DNA from 3 places in the Ensifer sp. YR511 genome. Region 3 is predicted to be linked to each of the others. Evidence: predicted binding sites of a transcription regulator. Region 3 holds the regulator's gene; each other region holds the start of a gene.

Region 1 (4,167 bases), on a different contig from region 3:
CGGATGATGCGGTCGTCGGAGAAACCGGCGATCTTCTTCCAGAGATCGAAGGCCTCGTCGTCGGTGTGGTAGACCGTGACCAGCAGGCGCTTGGCGTCGAGGCCATACTCCTTGGTGATCAGGTTCCAGGCGAGCTCGATCGCGTTCTCCTTGAAGTAATCGCCGAAGGAGAAGTTGCCGAGCATTTCGAAGAAGGTGTGGTGACGCGCGGTGTAGCCGACATTGTCGAGGTCGTTGTGCTTGCCGCCGGCGCGAACGCACTTCTGTGCCGTAACGGCCGTCGAATAGGGACGCTGCTCCAGGCCGGTGAAGACGTTCTTGAACTGCACCATGCCGGCATTGGTGAACATCAATGTCGGGTCATTGCGCGGCACCAACGGGCTCGACGACAGGACCTCGTGACCGTTCCTGCGGAAATAGTCGAGAAAGGTCGACCGGATTTCATTCACGCCGCTCATCTTGCGTCCTATTCTTAAGCACCGATTCCGGCCCGGGTCCGGCCCACGCCGCGCCACTAAGCCATTGTCCCTAAACCCTGCGGCCACCCGTGGTGACCGCACCCTCCAACGCGCTGGGTCGCCGGAACCAAAGGCTTTTATCGCTCACATATCCGACTGTCCAGACGCCAGCAAAAAACCGGCCGCCCACGGGACGACCGGTTTTCTGGTAACCTCAGTGGACCGAGCGGCTTATGCTTCCGGCGGCTCGTCACCGTCGTCCGCTTCCGGACCGCCATTCTCGAGGAACCGATCAGCGATCAGGCCGGCGTTCTGGCGCAGCGCCGTCTCGATTTCGCGCGCGAGATCCGGATTGTCGCGCAGGAACGTCTTGGCGTTCTCGCGGCCCTGGCCGAGACGCTGGCTGTTGTAGGAGAACCAGGCGCCAGACTTTTCGACGATGCCGGCCTTGACGCCGAGGTCGACCAGTTCGCCGGTCTTCGATACGCCCTCGCCATACATGATGTCGAATTCGACCTGCTTGAAGGGAGGGGCCATCTTGTTCTTGACGACCTTGACGCGGGTCTGGTTGCCGACGACCTCTTCGCGCTCCTTGACCGAGCCGATGCGGCGGATGTCGAGGCGAACCGAGGCGTAGAACTTCAGCGCGTTGCCGCCGGTGGTGGTTTCCGGCGAACCGAACATGACGCCGATCTTCATGCGGATCTGGTTGATGAAGATGACCATGCAGTTCGACTTGGAGATCGACGCCGTCAGCTTGCGCAGCGCCTGGCTCATCAGGCGGGCCTGCATGCCCGGCAGGCTGTCGCCCATTTCGCCCTCGATTTCGGCGCGCGGCACGAGCGCTGCAACCGAGTCAACGACGAGAACGTCGATCGCGCCGGAGCGCACCAGCGTGTCGGTGATCTCAAGCGCCTGTTCGCCGGTGTCGGGCTGCGAGATCAAGAGGTTTTCGAGATCGACGCCGAGCTTGCGGGCATAAACCGGGTCAAGCGCGTGTTCAGCATCGACGAAGGCGCAGATGCCGCCCTTCTTCTGTGCTTCGGCGACGGTCTGCAGCGCCAGCGTCGTCTTACCCGAGCTTTCCGGGCCGTAAATTTCAACGATGCGGCCCTTCGGCAGGCCGCCAATGCCGAGCGCGATGTCGAGGCTGAGAGAGCCGGTCGAAACCGTCTCGATCTCAATGATGCTGTCCTTCCCACCGAGCTTCATGATCGATCCCTTACCGAACGAACGTTCGATCTGGGAAAGTGCCGCTTCAAGCGCCTTGCTTTTATCCACCGATTTGTCCTCTACGAGCCGCAAAGAGTTTTGTGCCATTTGGTCCACCTTTAGGTTATTGAAGCTACCGAGGCAATGAAGCCGCCGCAGGAGTTTTTGTACATGTTTTGTTCCGTATTTGCAAGAGCGCGACAACACATTGAAAAACAATAGCTTTCAACGATACGTTCGATTCTTGTTCACGGAACGAAACCAGAGTTTTCGAATGTTGGCGCAAGCCCTTCGAACCTGCCCGGCAAGGCTCGGCCGATTCGCCTGCGCATGAGACTTTGAGCAGGTCGGGCGCGTGGCGCTTCGCGACGCGGCATTGCAGGATGCCAACAGATATTCGGCCGATCGGCCAAGCAGAGGAACATTCATGACGCAAGCTGACATCGCCGTTTTCGGTGGCGCGCATATCGACAGGCGCGGCCGTATATCGGGAACGACAGCGCCCGGGTCGAGCAATCCGGGAAGCTGGTTCGAAGAAGCGGGCGGCGGTGGTTTCAATGCCGCGCGCAACCTGGCGCGGCTTGGCCACAGCGTGCGCATGATCAGCACCCGCGGCGGTGATGCGGCCGGCGAGATGGTGACCGCAGCCGCGGCCGCCGCTGGCGTCATCGACAGTCCCCTCACCTTTCTTGACCGCCAGACGCCGAGCTATACGGCGATCCTCGAAAACGACGGCAATCTGGTGATTGCGCTCGCCGACATGGAACTCTACCGGCTGTTCTCGCCACGGCAGTTGCAGCGGCGGGCGCTCCGCGAGGTCATCGCCGCGAGCAAGCTGGTGCTGACCGACGCCAACCTGCCGGAAGAAACGATCGCCGCACTTGCCCAGTCGGCTGCCGGCAACGGCCGCCTCGTCGCCGGCATCGCTGTTTCGCCGGCCAAGGTCATCCGCTACCGGCCGTGCCTCTCGCATCTCTCGTTCCTGTTCATGAACGAATCCGAGGCGCGGGCGCTGACCGGCAAGGAGGCGGCCGAGGCGGAAGAATGGCCGGCCCTGTTGCGCGGTCTCGGCATCAACGGAGGCGTCGTGACCCGGGGCGGCCGTGCGGTCGTTGCCTTCGAGGGCGATAGCGCCTGTGTCGTCGTGCCGCCGGCCCTGCCCGCCCTTGCCGACGTCACCGGCGCCGGCGACGCGCTCGCCTCCGGCTTCCTTTCCGCCCGCCTTGCCGGCCGCGATATCGCCGATTGCCTGCGGCACGGCATCGCAGCCGCCGGTTTGACGTTGCGTTCTCCCTTGGCCGCATCCGAAGAGATGTCCGCGGCCAATCTCGAACAGGCGCTGGCCCTTGTGCCCACGCCCCAAATGCTGTCATGACATTTGCCAGCAGAACTCCCAAGGAAAGACCATGACCAAACCCGCTTCCCCCTTCCTGCCGATGGAATATTCCGACGAGGTCGCAGCCGCCAAGGCGCGTGGCGCGCCGATCGTGGCGCTGGAATCGACCATCATCACCCATGGCATGCCCTACCCGGGCAACCTGAACATGGCCCGCAGCGTTGAAGCGATCATCCGCGAACAGGGTGCCGTGCCGGCGACCATCGCCGTCATTCATGGCGTACTGCATATCGGCCTTGACGATGCCAAACTCGAAGAACTGGCCAAGACCCAGGGCGCGATGAAGGTCTCGCGCGCCGATCTCGCCTTCGCGATCGCCGAGCGCCGCACCGGCGCGACCACCGTCGCCGCGACGATGATCGCTGCTGCCCGCGCCGGCATCCGCGTCTTTGCGACCGGCGGCATCGGCGGCGTGCACCGTGGCGCCGAGCTCTCCTTTGACATCTCCGCCGACCTCGATGAACTCGCCCGCACCGGTGTCATCGTCGTCTGCGCCGGCGCGAAGGCGATCCTCGACATTCCGAAGACGCTCGAAGTGCTCGAGACCCGCGGCGTTCCGGTCGTCACCTATGACAGCGAAATCTTCCCGGCCTTCTGGTCACGCGACAGCGGCCTCAAGAGCCCGCTGATGCTGAACAGCCCGGCCGCGATCGCCAACTTCCAGACCATGCGCGAGCTGCTCGGCGTCGAAGGCGGCATGCTGGTTGCCAATCCGGTTCCGGAAGCTGCCGAGATCCCGCGCGAAGAGATGGAAATCTATATCGCCCGCGCGCTCGACAATGCCGAGAACGACGAGATCACCGGCAAGGCGGTCACGCCCTATCTGCTCAGCAACCTCTTTGAAATGACCGAGGGCCGCAGCCTCGAGACCAACATCGCGCTGGTCGAGAACAATGCCCGGCTTGCCGGCGAGATCGCCGTCGCGTTGAACGTGAAGTAATCCGGTAAGAAACGGCGAGAAATAGAGAAGCCCGGCCCGCAAGCGCCGGGCTTTTTACATTGGCGAAGGCTGACGATGCGTTGGAAGTTTGATCAAGCACCTGATGTTGCCTGCGTTACCTGCCGCTCGGTGCTCGCGGGGCACCCGGTTCTCGTCGCAAC
Region 2 (4,167 bases), on a different contig from region 3:
CTCATACCAGGCGCGCGCAGCGCCAATCTCCTGCGGCCATCCAGGCTCGGCCCGTCGCAGACCGGACACCAGGTCGACGAAGCCGGTCCAGTTCTCGCCGGTCTTGGCGGGAGGCGGGATCTCAGCAAGAGCCGCGAGCGGTTCCGGATCGGCGGCGATCGCATCGAGGATCTTTCCAGCGGTCTGTGGGCCAATACCGGGCAGCATCTGCAGCAACCGGAAACCTGCGACGCGGTCACGCGGGTTCTGCGCAAAGCGCAGGACTGCGAGCAGGTCCTTCACATGGGCGCTGTCGAGAAACTTCAGGCCACCGAATTTCACGAACGGAATGTTGCGGCGGGTGAGTTCGACTTCGAGCGTTCCGCTGTGATTGGACGAGCGAAAAAGCACCGCCTGCTGCTTCAAGGCGATACCGATCTCGCGGCCAGCGAGAACCTGCTCCACGATGTAGGCGGCCTGATCCGCTTCGTCCTTGACGGCGACGAGCAACGGGCGCTGCTCCGATTGCCTGTCCGTCCAGAGGTTCTTGGTAAATCGCTCCCGCGCCAGGCCGATCACGCCGTTCGCAGCGGCGAGGATCGGCTGCGTCGAGCGGTAGTTCCGGTCGAGGGTGATGACGTCGGCAGGCTCGGGCGAAAAGGCGTTCGGGAAATCGAGAATATTGCGAACCGTCGCAGCCCTGAAGGAATAGATCGACTGGGCGTCGTCGCCAACGACCGTCAATCCGTGGCCGCCGGGTCTGAGCGACATCAGGATCGACGCCTGCAGCCTGTTGGTGTCCTGATACTCGTCGACAAGAACATGATCGAAGCGTCCGCCGATATCTTCGGCAAGCTCCGGATCGGAAACCATCTGCGCCCAGTAGAGCAGGAGATCGTCATAATCGAGCACGTTCTGCGCCTGTTTGGCATCGACGTAGGCCGCAAACAGCGCCTTGAGCTGTTCGTCCCAGCCGGTGACCCAGGGATAGGCCGACTTCAATACGTCGCCAATCGAGCTTTCGGAGTTCACGACGCGCGAATAGATCGAAAGGCACGTTCCCTTTGTCGGGAAGCGGCTTTCCGTCTTCGAGAAGCCGAGCTCGTGGCGCACGAGGTTCATCAAATCGGCGCTGTCCTCCCGGTCGTGGATCGTAAAATCCGGGCCGAGACCGATTTGTTCGGCGTAGATGCGCAGGATCCGGGCGCCGATGCCATGGAAGGTGCCGGCCCAGGAGAGCGCGTCCGTCATGACTGCAGCGTTGTCGCCAAGGACCTGGCGGCAGATGCGCGCGACCCGGCGGGTCATCTCGGCTGCTGCGCGTCGAGAAAAGGTCATCAGCAGAATGCGGCGCGGATCGGCACCGTTGACGATGAGATGCGCGACGCGGTGGGCGAGGGTATTCGTCTTGCCGGAGCCGGCACCGGCGATGATGAGAAGCGGGCCGCCGACCTGTCCTTCCGGCAAGCCGATACCGTGCTCGACCGCCTCACGCTGGCGGTCATTGAGTTTTTCGAGATAGGCGGCGCTCATGCGTTCCCGTTCGTTTTCGTCGCACTCAGTCACTGCCCGCATCGATTTGCATCCAAGAGACGGGCAGGAACAAAGAAAGAACTAGCAATTTAGCATCCAGATGAAAACCCTGACGTCGCCGAGTTTTCCCTCCTGCAACGTCGGAATGTCACTCTTCCAAGGTTTTGATGACCTGCGAGATCGCCGATGGGCTTGATTGCTGCAGGTAAGGCCAATCGGCCGTGGATCGAGATCTGTCGCGGGTGATCGCCGGCTTATCGATCGGCCTATACCTATGGCTGTGCGCCGCACGAAGAACGCGCGACGGCTTGTGGCCTTATATAGTAGATTAGAAATATGCTCCGCTCCTGCGTCCACTCGAAAGAGGAAGAGCACATGGACGAACGGAGCGTTGAAAATACCTGTGAGGCCACCGGCTCGACCGCCGAATTGCAGGAGATTGCGCGCAAGCTGGCGTCGCTCGCCCAAGAGATCAGGTCAATTGCAGCGACCCCGCTCGGCGAGACGGTCGTACTCGACGAAAGCGGCGATGGATCGGAAACGGCAGTCGACTGATGTCGGCCGCGGGGCAGCGGCTTTACTTGTTCGGTACAGGCATTCATTCCTCAATTGGGGGATGGCCGTGATCTGCCTGCGCGCTTAGAACCAGCCTACGGTGGCGACCTTGGGATATTCGGGACGTCGATACGAGGCGACGCCTTCGAATATCCCTTGGCGCGTCAGCAGACGCTGGTGTCTGTTCAGGGGCAGCATTGAGCTCGTCACGCCACGACCGTCATCGTCATTTCTATGTAGGCGGCAAGGCACAGGGCTGAAGCTAAGATGCCCGGCGTTGAAGGCACGGCTTGCATTATTTTCGCGAAGAACATACCGCCGGCGATGAGCAATCCGCCGAAAAGCAGACCGTGTTCTGCAACAGCGAGGCCGATGGCGCAGAGGTTCACGGCACTCGCAACCATGGTGAGGGGCGCTGCGGCCAGCGCAGCGTTCGATTGAGCCAGGAAGATGAGCCTGAAACGCGGCCAGCTGAGGCCGATGGCGAGAACGAGGAACACCAGGGACATGCCCATCAGCATGCTCCGGCGAGCGTGCGCTCGATCGATCCGGCCCGCTTGTCTCGGGCCGAAAACACGCCGCCGACAGCGATGAGGACCGGGCTGTCGTAGCCGATCTCCCCTATGCCCTCCGGGATTGTGGCGAGCGTGCCTCGCCAGCTGCGTTCCGTCGGATGGCTGACATCGCTCATGATCACGGCCGGTGTTTCAGGTGAACGGCCTTCGCCGATAAGCTTTTCGGCAATCAGCCCCGCCGTTCGGCCACCCATGTAAAAGACCGCCGTGCTGCGCGGATCGGCAATGCCTGCCCAGTCGACATCATCGGGCAGGCCGCCGTGGCGGGAATGACCGGTCACCAGCCGAAGCGACTGGGCATAGTCGCGATGGGTCAGCGACAGACCGAGACGGGAGGCCATGGCGCTTGCGGCAGTGATGCCGGGGATAACGTCGACGGGAATGTTCTCGCGGTCGAGATGGGCGATTTCCTCGCCGGCCCGGCCGAAAACCATGGGGTCGCCGGATTTCAGCCGCACCACGCGTTTCCCAGCCTTGGCGAGCTTGACCATCATGGCGTTGATGTCTTCCTGCCGGCAGCTTTCGCGGCCGCCGCGCTTTCCGACGAGCATGCGCTTTGCCTCCCGCCGGGCGAGTTCGAGCACGTCTGAAGAAACGAGGTCGTCGAAAAGGATGACATCGGCCGCTTGCAGCGCGCGCACGGCCTTCAGCGTCAGGAGTTCGGCATCGCCCGGTCCCGCGCCGACCAAAGTCACGTGACCGATGGCGGGGGCTCCCGCGAGCCTTTCGGCATCAGCAAGAAGCACCCCGCCTACGCCCTCCTCCGGCGTATCCATGGTCGAAAAGACGCGATCGGCAAAACGTTCCCAGAAGAGGCGGCGCCGGGGACCGGGTTCGATCCGGTGGTTCACCGCTCCACGAAGAGACTGTGCCAGCGCTGCCCAGGCCTTCAGGCTTTTCGGCAGCAGCGTCTCGATCTTGCGGCGGATCGTCTGGGCGAGGATCGGGGCGGCGCCATCGGTCGAGATCGCAACGATGACGGGCGAGCGGTTGACGATCGAGCCGAACTGGAACTCGCAGAAGTCCGGCTGGTCGATGACGTTGACCGGAACGCCCGCCGCGCGGGCGGCGGCGAAGAATGCCCGCGCCTCCGCCTGGTCCTCGCAATCGCCGACGGCGAGCGCGGCACCGTCAAGATCGGCGGGCGCCCAGTGCCGGCGGTTTAGCGTGACGCTGGCGGTGGGGTGTTGCGGGGTACGGCCGGCAAATGCCGCGAGCGCCTCGTCGTTCCCTTCAGCGTAGAGGTCGACGCGGGCGCCGCAGGCGGCCAGAAGCTCGGCCTTCCACATCGCTCCGTCCGTTGCACCGGCCACCACGACGCGCCGGCCCTCCAGCGCCCAGAAGACGGGCAGCTTGGCGAGCGCCTCCATGCGGGCGGGTCCGTCACTCTGCGGCTGCTGCAAGACATCCATCGATGATCCCCCTGATTTCGGCGCGGCACGAGCCGCAATTGGTTCCGGCATTGAGCGCCACGCCGACGGCCTCGACGCTGTGGCAACCGCCGCGTACGGCCGCGACGATCTGG
Region 3 (4,167 bases):
ATCACCGGCAGCGGTCGCCGAAGCGCTCCAGGGATCGGTCTTGTCGAAGCGGAAGGTCAGGTCGTACTCTTTGCCGACCTCGAGCGACCTCCAGTCGTCGCTGGCGAAGCTCATATAGAGCGGCGACTCGGAGCCCTTGGGATAGAACCCAAGGCGCAAGGTGACCCCGCCGTCGAATACCGACGAGATGAAGCAGGAGCCCTCCATCGAGGTGTCGGAAGCAACGGTCCAGCCGTCGACATCCTTCCACTTGATGATTTCGGACTCCTCAGCCGCGGCCGATCCCGCGGCGATCAGACAGCTTACCAATCCGACCAGCAATCTACGCATGCAAAACCCCCGTTTGCCCGCATTTTGATAGGTCCCCGCATCGCTGTCGAGGGTGCCTAGCCGATCCCAGGCAATATTTTAGGAATATTCACCTCTCCGCGGCAAGCGGACTGCCCATCACATGGCGAAAGGATCTTTCGATGACTTGGTCTGGCCGCCGCCGGCAAAGGGATCGTTGTTCGGCGCATTGCCACCGGCGCCCGCAAAGGGATCGTTCGCCGCTCCCTGACCGCCATTCGGGATCAAGGCGCTCACCGCCTCCTGGCACTTGAACATCTCGCTTACCGCCTTCATCGAATCACGCAGGCTTAGGCTCGCGACGACGCGCCCCTCGAAGGCCAGCGCCAAGGTGTTCTTGCGAACGAATTCGGTAAAGAAGTCGGTGTTGGAAAAGTTGACGACAAGGGCCTTGGCGCCGGTCAGATCAACACCGAACGCAACGGCCGGCCACTGACGACCACGGTCGAGCTGCAAGGCAACATCGTATTCCCGCTGCGGCTCGATGGATTTCCATTCGGCATTGCCGATCGAAAGAAACGCCAGGTTCGTCGATCCCCGCGGATAAAAGCCGATACGAAGGATAGCGCCGGCGTCATAGCTCGTCGCCGCGTAACACGAGCCTCCCAGGGAAGGATCGGATCCCACCGTCCAGGCGTTGATCCGTTTCCAGATATTCGAACGCCCTTCTTCGGCAGACGCCGCTCCAGCCGTGAGCAACAGGCCGAGCACCACCAACGACAATCTATGCATGCAACCACCCCACTTTCCACGCAAAGTTATCTTTTTTTAGAGGCCTGTCGAGACGGCGAAGGCCCTTCCCCGCAGGGATTTTTGCGCGCCCCAGGCCCGATGCGAAAGCTGGCAGCTCCGATGCATTCTCCGCGCCGGTCCATGAAGAACGGCCGAGACGAGGTTGAGATGGAGCGGCTGGCGCAAATCAGCCACAGCCTGCGGGCAAAGAGCTGTTGAACATGGCAGAGTGATCGCCATGCTTGCTGGACTTCGGAACGAAAGCGCGGTTCACATCGTTTACCAACCCGTAGTCCCACCCCTTCATCAAGTGGACGATCACCGTGCTTGCCGCCCTGCTTCTCGCTTCGATAGTCGCATCGCCCAATATGCCTGACGTCAAGCTCAGTGCCGCGACGGTGGATGAACTCCAGACCGATTTCGAACGGGCCGTACCGTGCCATCAGATCGATGGACGCAATGTTTGGAAGGGCGCGCTCGCGTTCTACATCCAGTCCTTCGTTTATGACGGCGATACGCCCGTTGCGACCGATGCGGCCGACGCAGTGCTTCCGGAAGACAACAGCGCCGAGACGGTGAAGGAGTTCGAAGACGCCTGCTCGGCCTCGCAAGCGACTTAAGTCTCTCCGCGAAGAGAGCCGCGATTCGTTCGAATCACGCGCGCGACCGGCCTGCCCGGCGCTGTTTTGGGACGCAACCGTCGCCGAAAACCGCCCCGCTCCCGCAAAAGTGACCAATCGCCCCCCACAGAAGCAGCCAATTGCCTGAATTCACGGAATTTTAGGCACTTGCGGAACACATATGGAACAGATAGTGTCTGTTCTTGATTTGTTTCACGCCTCTGGAGCGACGTGCCATGCTGACCCGCAAGCAACAGGAATTGCTTCTGTTCATCCACGAACGCATGAAGGAGTCGGGCGTACCGCCGTCTTTCGATGAAATGAAGGATGCGCTCGACCTGGCGTCGAAGTCCGGCATTCACCGTTTGATCACGGCGCTCGAAGAGCGCGGGTTCATTCGCCGGTTGCCGAACCGGGCGCGCGCGCTCGAAGTCATCAAGCTTCCGGAAGCCTACGCCGCCGGCCAGCAACAGCCGCGCAGAGGCTTCTCGCCGAGCGTGATCGAGGGCAGCCTCGGAAAGCCGCCGGCCGCCGCTCCTGCCACGCCGAAGCCGGCGACGGTCGCCGAAAGCACGTCTGTTTCCGTCCCGGTGATGGGCCGCATCGCTGCCGGCGTGCCGATCTCGGCGATCCAGAACAACACCCATGACATTACCGTTCCGCTCGACATGATCGGCAGCGGCGAGCATTACGCCCTCGAAGTAAAGGGCGATTCGATGATCGAGGCCGGCATCTTCGATGGCGACACGGTGATCATCCGCAACGGCAACTCGGCCAATCCCGGCGACATCATCGTGGCGCTCGTGGACGACGAGGAAGCGACGCTGAAGCGCTTCCGTCGCAAGGGCGCGTCGATTGCGCTCGAAGCGGCCAACCCCGCCTACGAGACGCGCATTTTCGGACCGGATCGCGTGAAAATCCAGGGCAAGCTCGTCGGGCTGATCCGCCGCTACCATTGAATTCCAGGCAGAACGCCGAATCAAAAGAGCCTCGCCACTGAAAGTGGCGAGGCTCTTTCCATTTAAGGCGACCTGAAATCCAGATCGCTTATTCGTGGATCGTGTATTCGCCGAGTTCGCAGAGATCCTGCGTGTCCTCGGTCGTATCGAGGGCCGAGCCTTCCTCGAATTCGAATCGCATGTCGTATTTGCAGACGTCCCGCCCGTCGGCAATGGTGATCTCCATGCTCTCGCCGGGGTTCAGGACCTGCCGACCGAAAACATCGTCTTCCCATTCATTGACGCCGACCGGCGACGTATAGAAATTCGTCAGTACCGCGCCGGTGTTGTTCTTCAGCTGGAAAACCAGGTCGTCCGCGCGCGCCTCCATAGCGGTCGCCGCAAAACACGCCAACGCCGTCAGGATCAGTCTCTTTTTCATTGATGCCATTGCCTCCGTTCTTAATGTTGACGGACGCTACCGATGCGGTTGATCTCAGCGGAGTCATCGTTCCCCCTCTACCGAATTCACCGAAGCGATAAGATCCGACGGAGGCATAGGAGACGTGGCTTGCGCGGACGTGTCGCGAATTTTACCGCGCTGCCCTAAGGCAGAACGCCAAACCAAATTTAACGAGGTGAGATTTTTGGAGGCCTCGCCCGGAATTGAACCGGGGTACAAGGATTTGCAGTCCTCTGCGTCACCACTCCGCCACGAGGCCTCACAGCTCGGATAACCAAGCGTTGGCGCGGATTTAGAATGATTGCAGAAAAACCGCAAGAGGCATTTTCTGAAAAACGCGCCGTCGAATTGCAGGACGGATACTTTCCACAGAACGATCGACGATGTCCGCCGAGCGTCTCCCAGCTGATCTCAGCACCAGGGCGTCGGGCGCCCTTCCCACGGCCGCACGAGCCCCTCGGAAACGAGTACACGTCCAAGAGATTGGTCACCGCGGGTGACCAGGCGCAGTTTCTCGCCGGCCTTGGCATCTGATCGCCCTCCCGCCGAGATCAGCCTGAAGTCGCCTGCATTCAGCAATTCGCGCAGGCGCTGCTTGGCGTAGAAGCCGCGCGAACGCTCCTTGTCGCAGCTTGCCTGGCGGATTCGCGGTGCATCGACATCGGCGACGCGGATCGTCTCGCCATGGAAGACGAAGGTCGCGCCATCGATCACGCAGTTGTCGTTGCGAATGCCGCAAAAATAGAACTGATCGGTACGGATGGATGCCGTCTTCACCTCTTCATTCGGCCGCACGAGAGGGGTTGGCGGCGTGACGCCGACATTCACCGACGGCACCGGGGCGGCCAGGACAACCTTCGTCGCCGGGTTGGGCTTCGGATTTGGTTTGTGCCTATCCGCCTGCTGCGCAACGCGCTCCTGCGCTTCAGGAACCGCGCGCTGAGGCTTCGGCTTCGTTTCCGATCGCGATGCAAAGGCCATGACATCGGAAACCACCGGCCAGTGCCGCAACTCGGCGCGATGGTCGTGGGCCATGACGCCGCCAAGGGTGAGCGCTGCGGCCAGA

Evidence for each region. The regulator LexA, encoded in region 3, represses DNA repair genes until DNA is damaged. The targets are predictions, from matches to a motif close to TGTTCNNNNTGTGTTCNG.
Region 1: recA (recombinase RecA) is a predicted target of LexA. The motif match lies at 1,837-1,854, and genes of this name have one in related genera.
Region 2: BLU15_RS18680 (ATP-dependent helicase) is a predicted target of LexA. The motif match lies at 1,578-1,595, and genes of this name have one in related genera.

Annotation. Positions count from the first base shown of each region.
Region 1 covers NZ_FNGR01000001.1:82,195-86,361, forward strand. The annotation lists gene alaS (alanine--tRNA ligase) at 1-458, opposite strand, end outside; gene recA (recombinase RecA) at 690-1,778, opposite strand; gene BLU15_RS00405 (carbohydrate kinase family protein) at 2,098-3,045, shown strand; gene BLU15_RS00410 (pseudouridine-5'-phosphate glycosidase) at 3,077-4,006, shown strand; gene BLU15_RS00415 (hypothetical protein) at 4,082-4,167, shown strand, end outside.
Region 2 covers NZ_FNGR01000010.1:124,568-128,734, reverse strand. The annotation lists gene BLU15_RS18680 (ATP-dependent helicase) at 1-1,512, opposite strand, end outside; gene BLU15_RS18675 (hypothetical protein) at 1,888-2,067, shown strand; gene BLU15_RS18670 (hypothetical protein) at 2,274-2,582, opposite strand; gene cysG (siroheme synthase CysG) at 2,582-4,054, opposite strand; gene BLU15_RS18660 (nitrate reductase) at 4,026-4,167, opposite strand, start outside.
Region 3 covers NZ_FNGR01000005.1:53,626-57,792, forward strand. The annotation lists gene BLU15_RS11680 (hypothetical protein) at 1-321, opposite strand, end outside; gene BLU15_RS11685 (hypothetical protein) at 448-1,080, opposite strand; gene BLU15_RS11690 (hypothetical protein) at 1,404-1,700, shown strand; gene lexA (transcriptional repressor LexA) at 1,937-2,659, shown strand; gene BLU15_RS11700 (hypothetical protein) at 2,748-3,089, opposite strand; tRNA gene BLU15_RS11705 (tRNA-Cys) at 3,287-3,360, opposite strand; gene BLU15_RS11710 (thermonuclease family protein) at 3,513-4,167, opposite strand, start outside.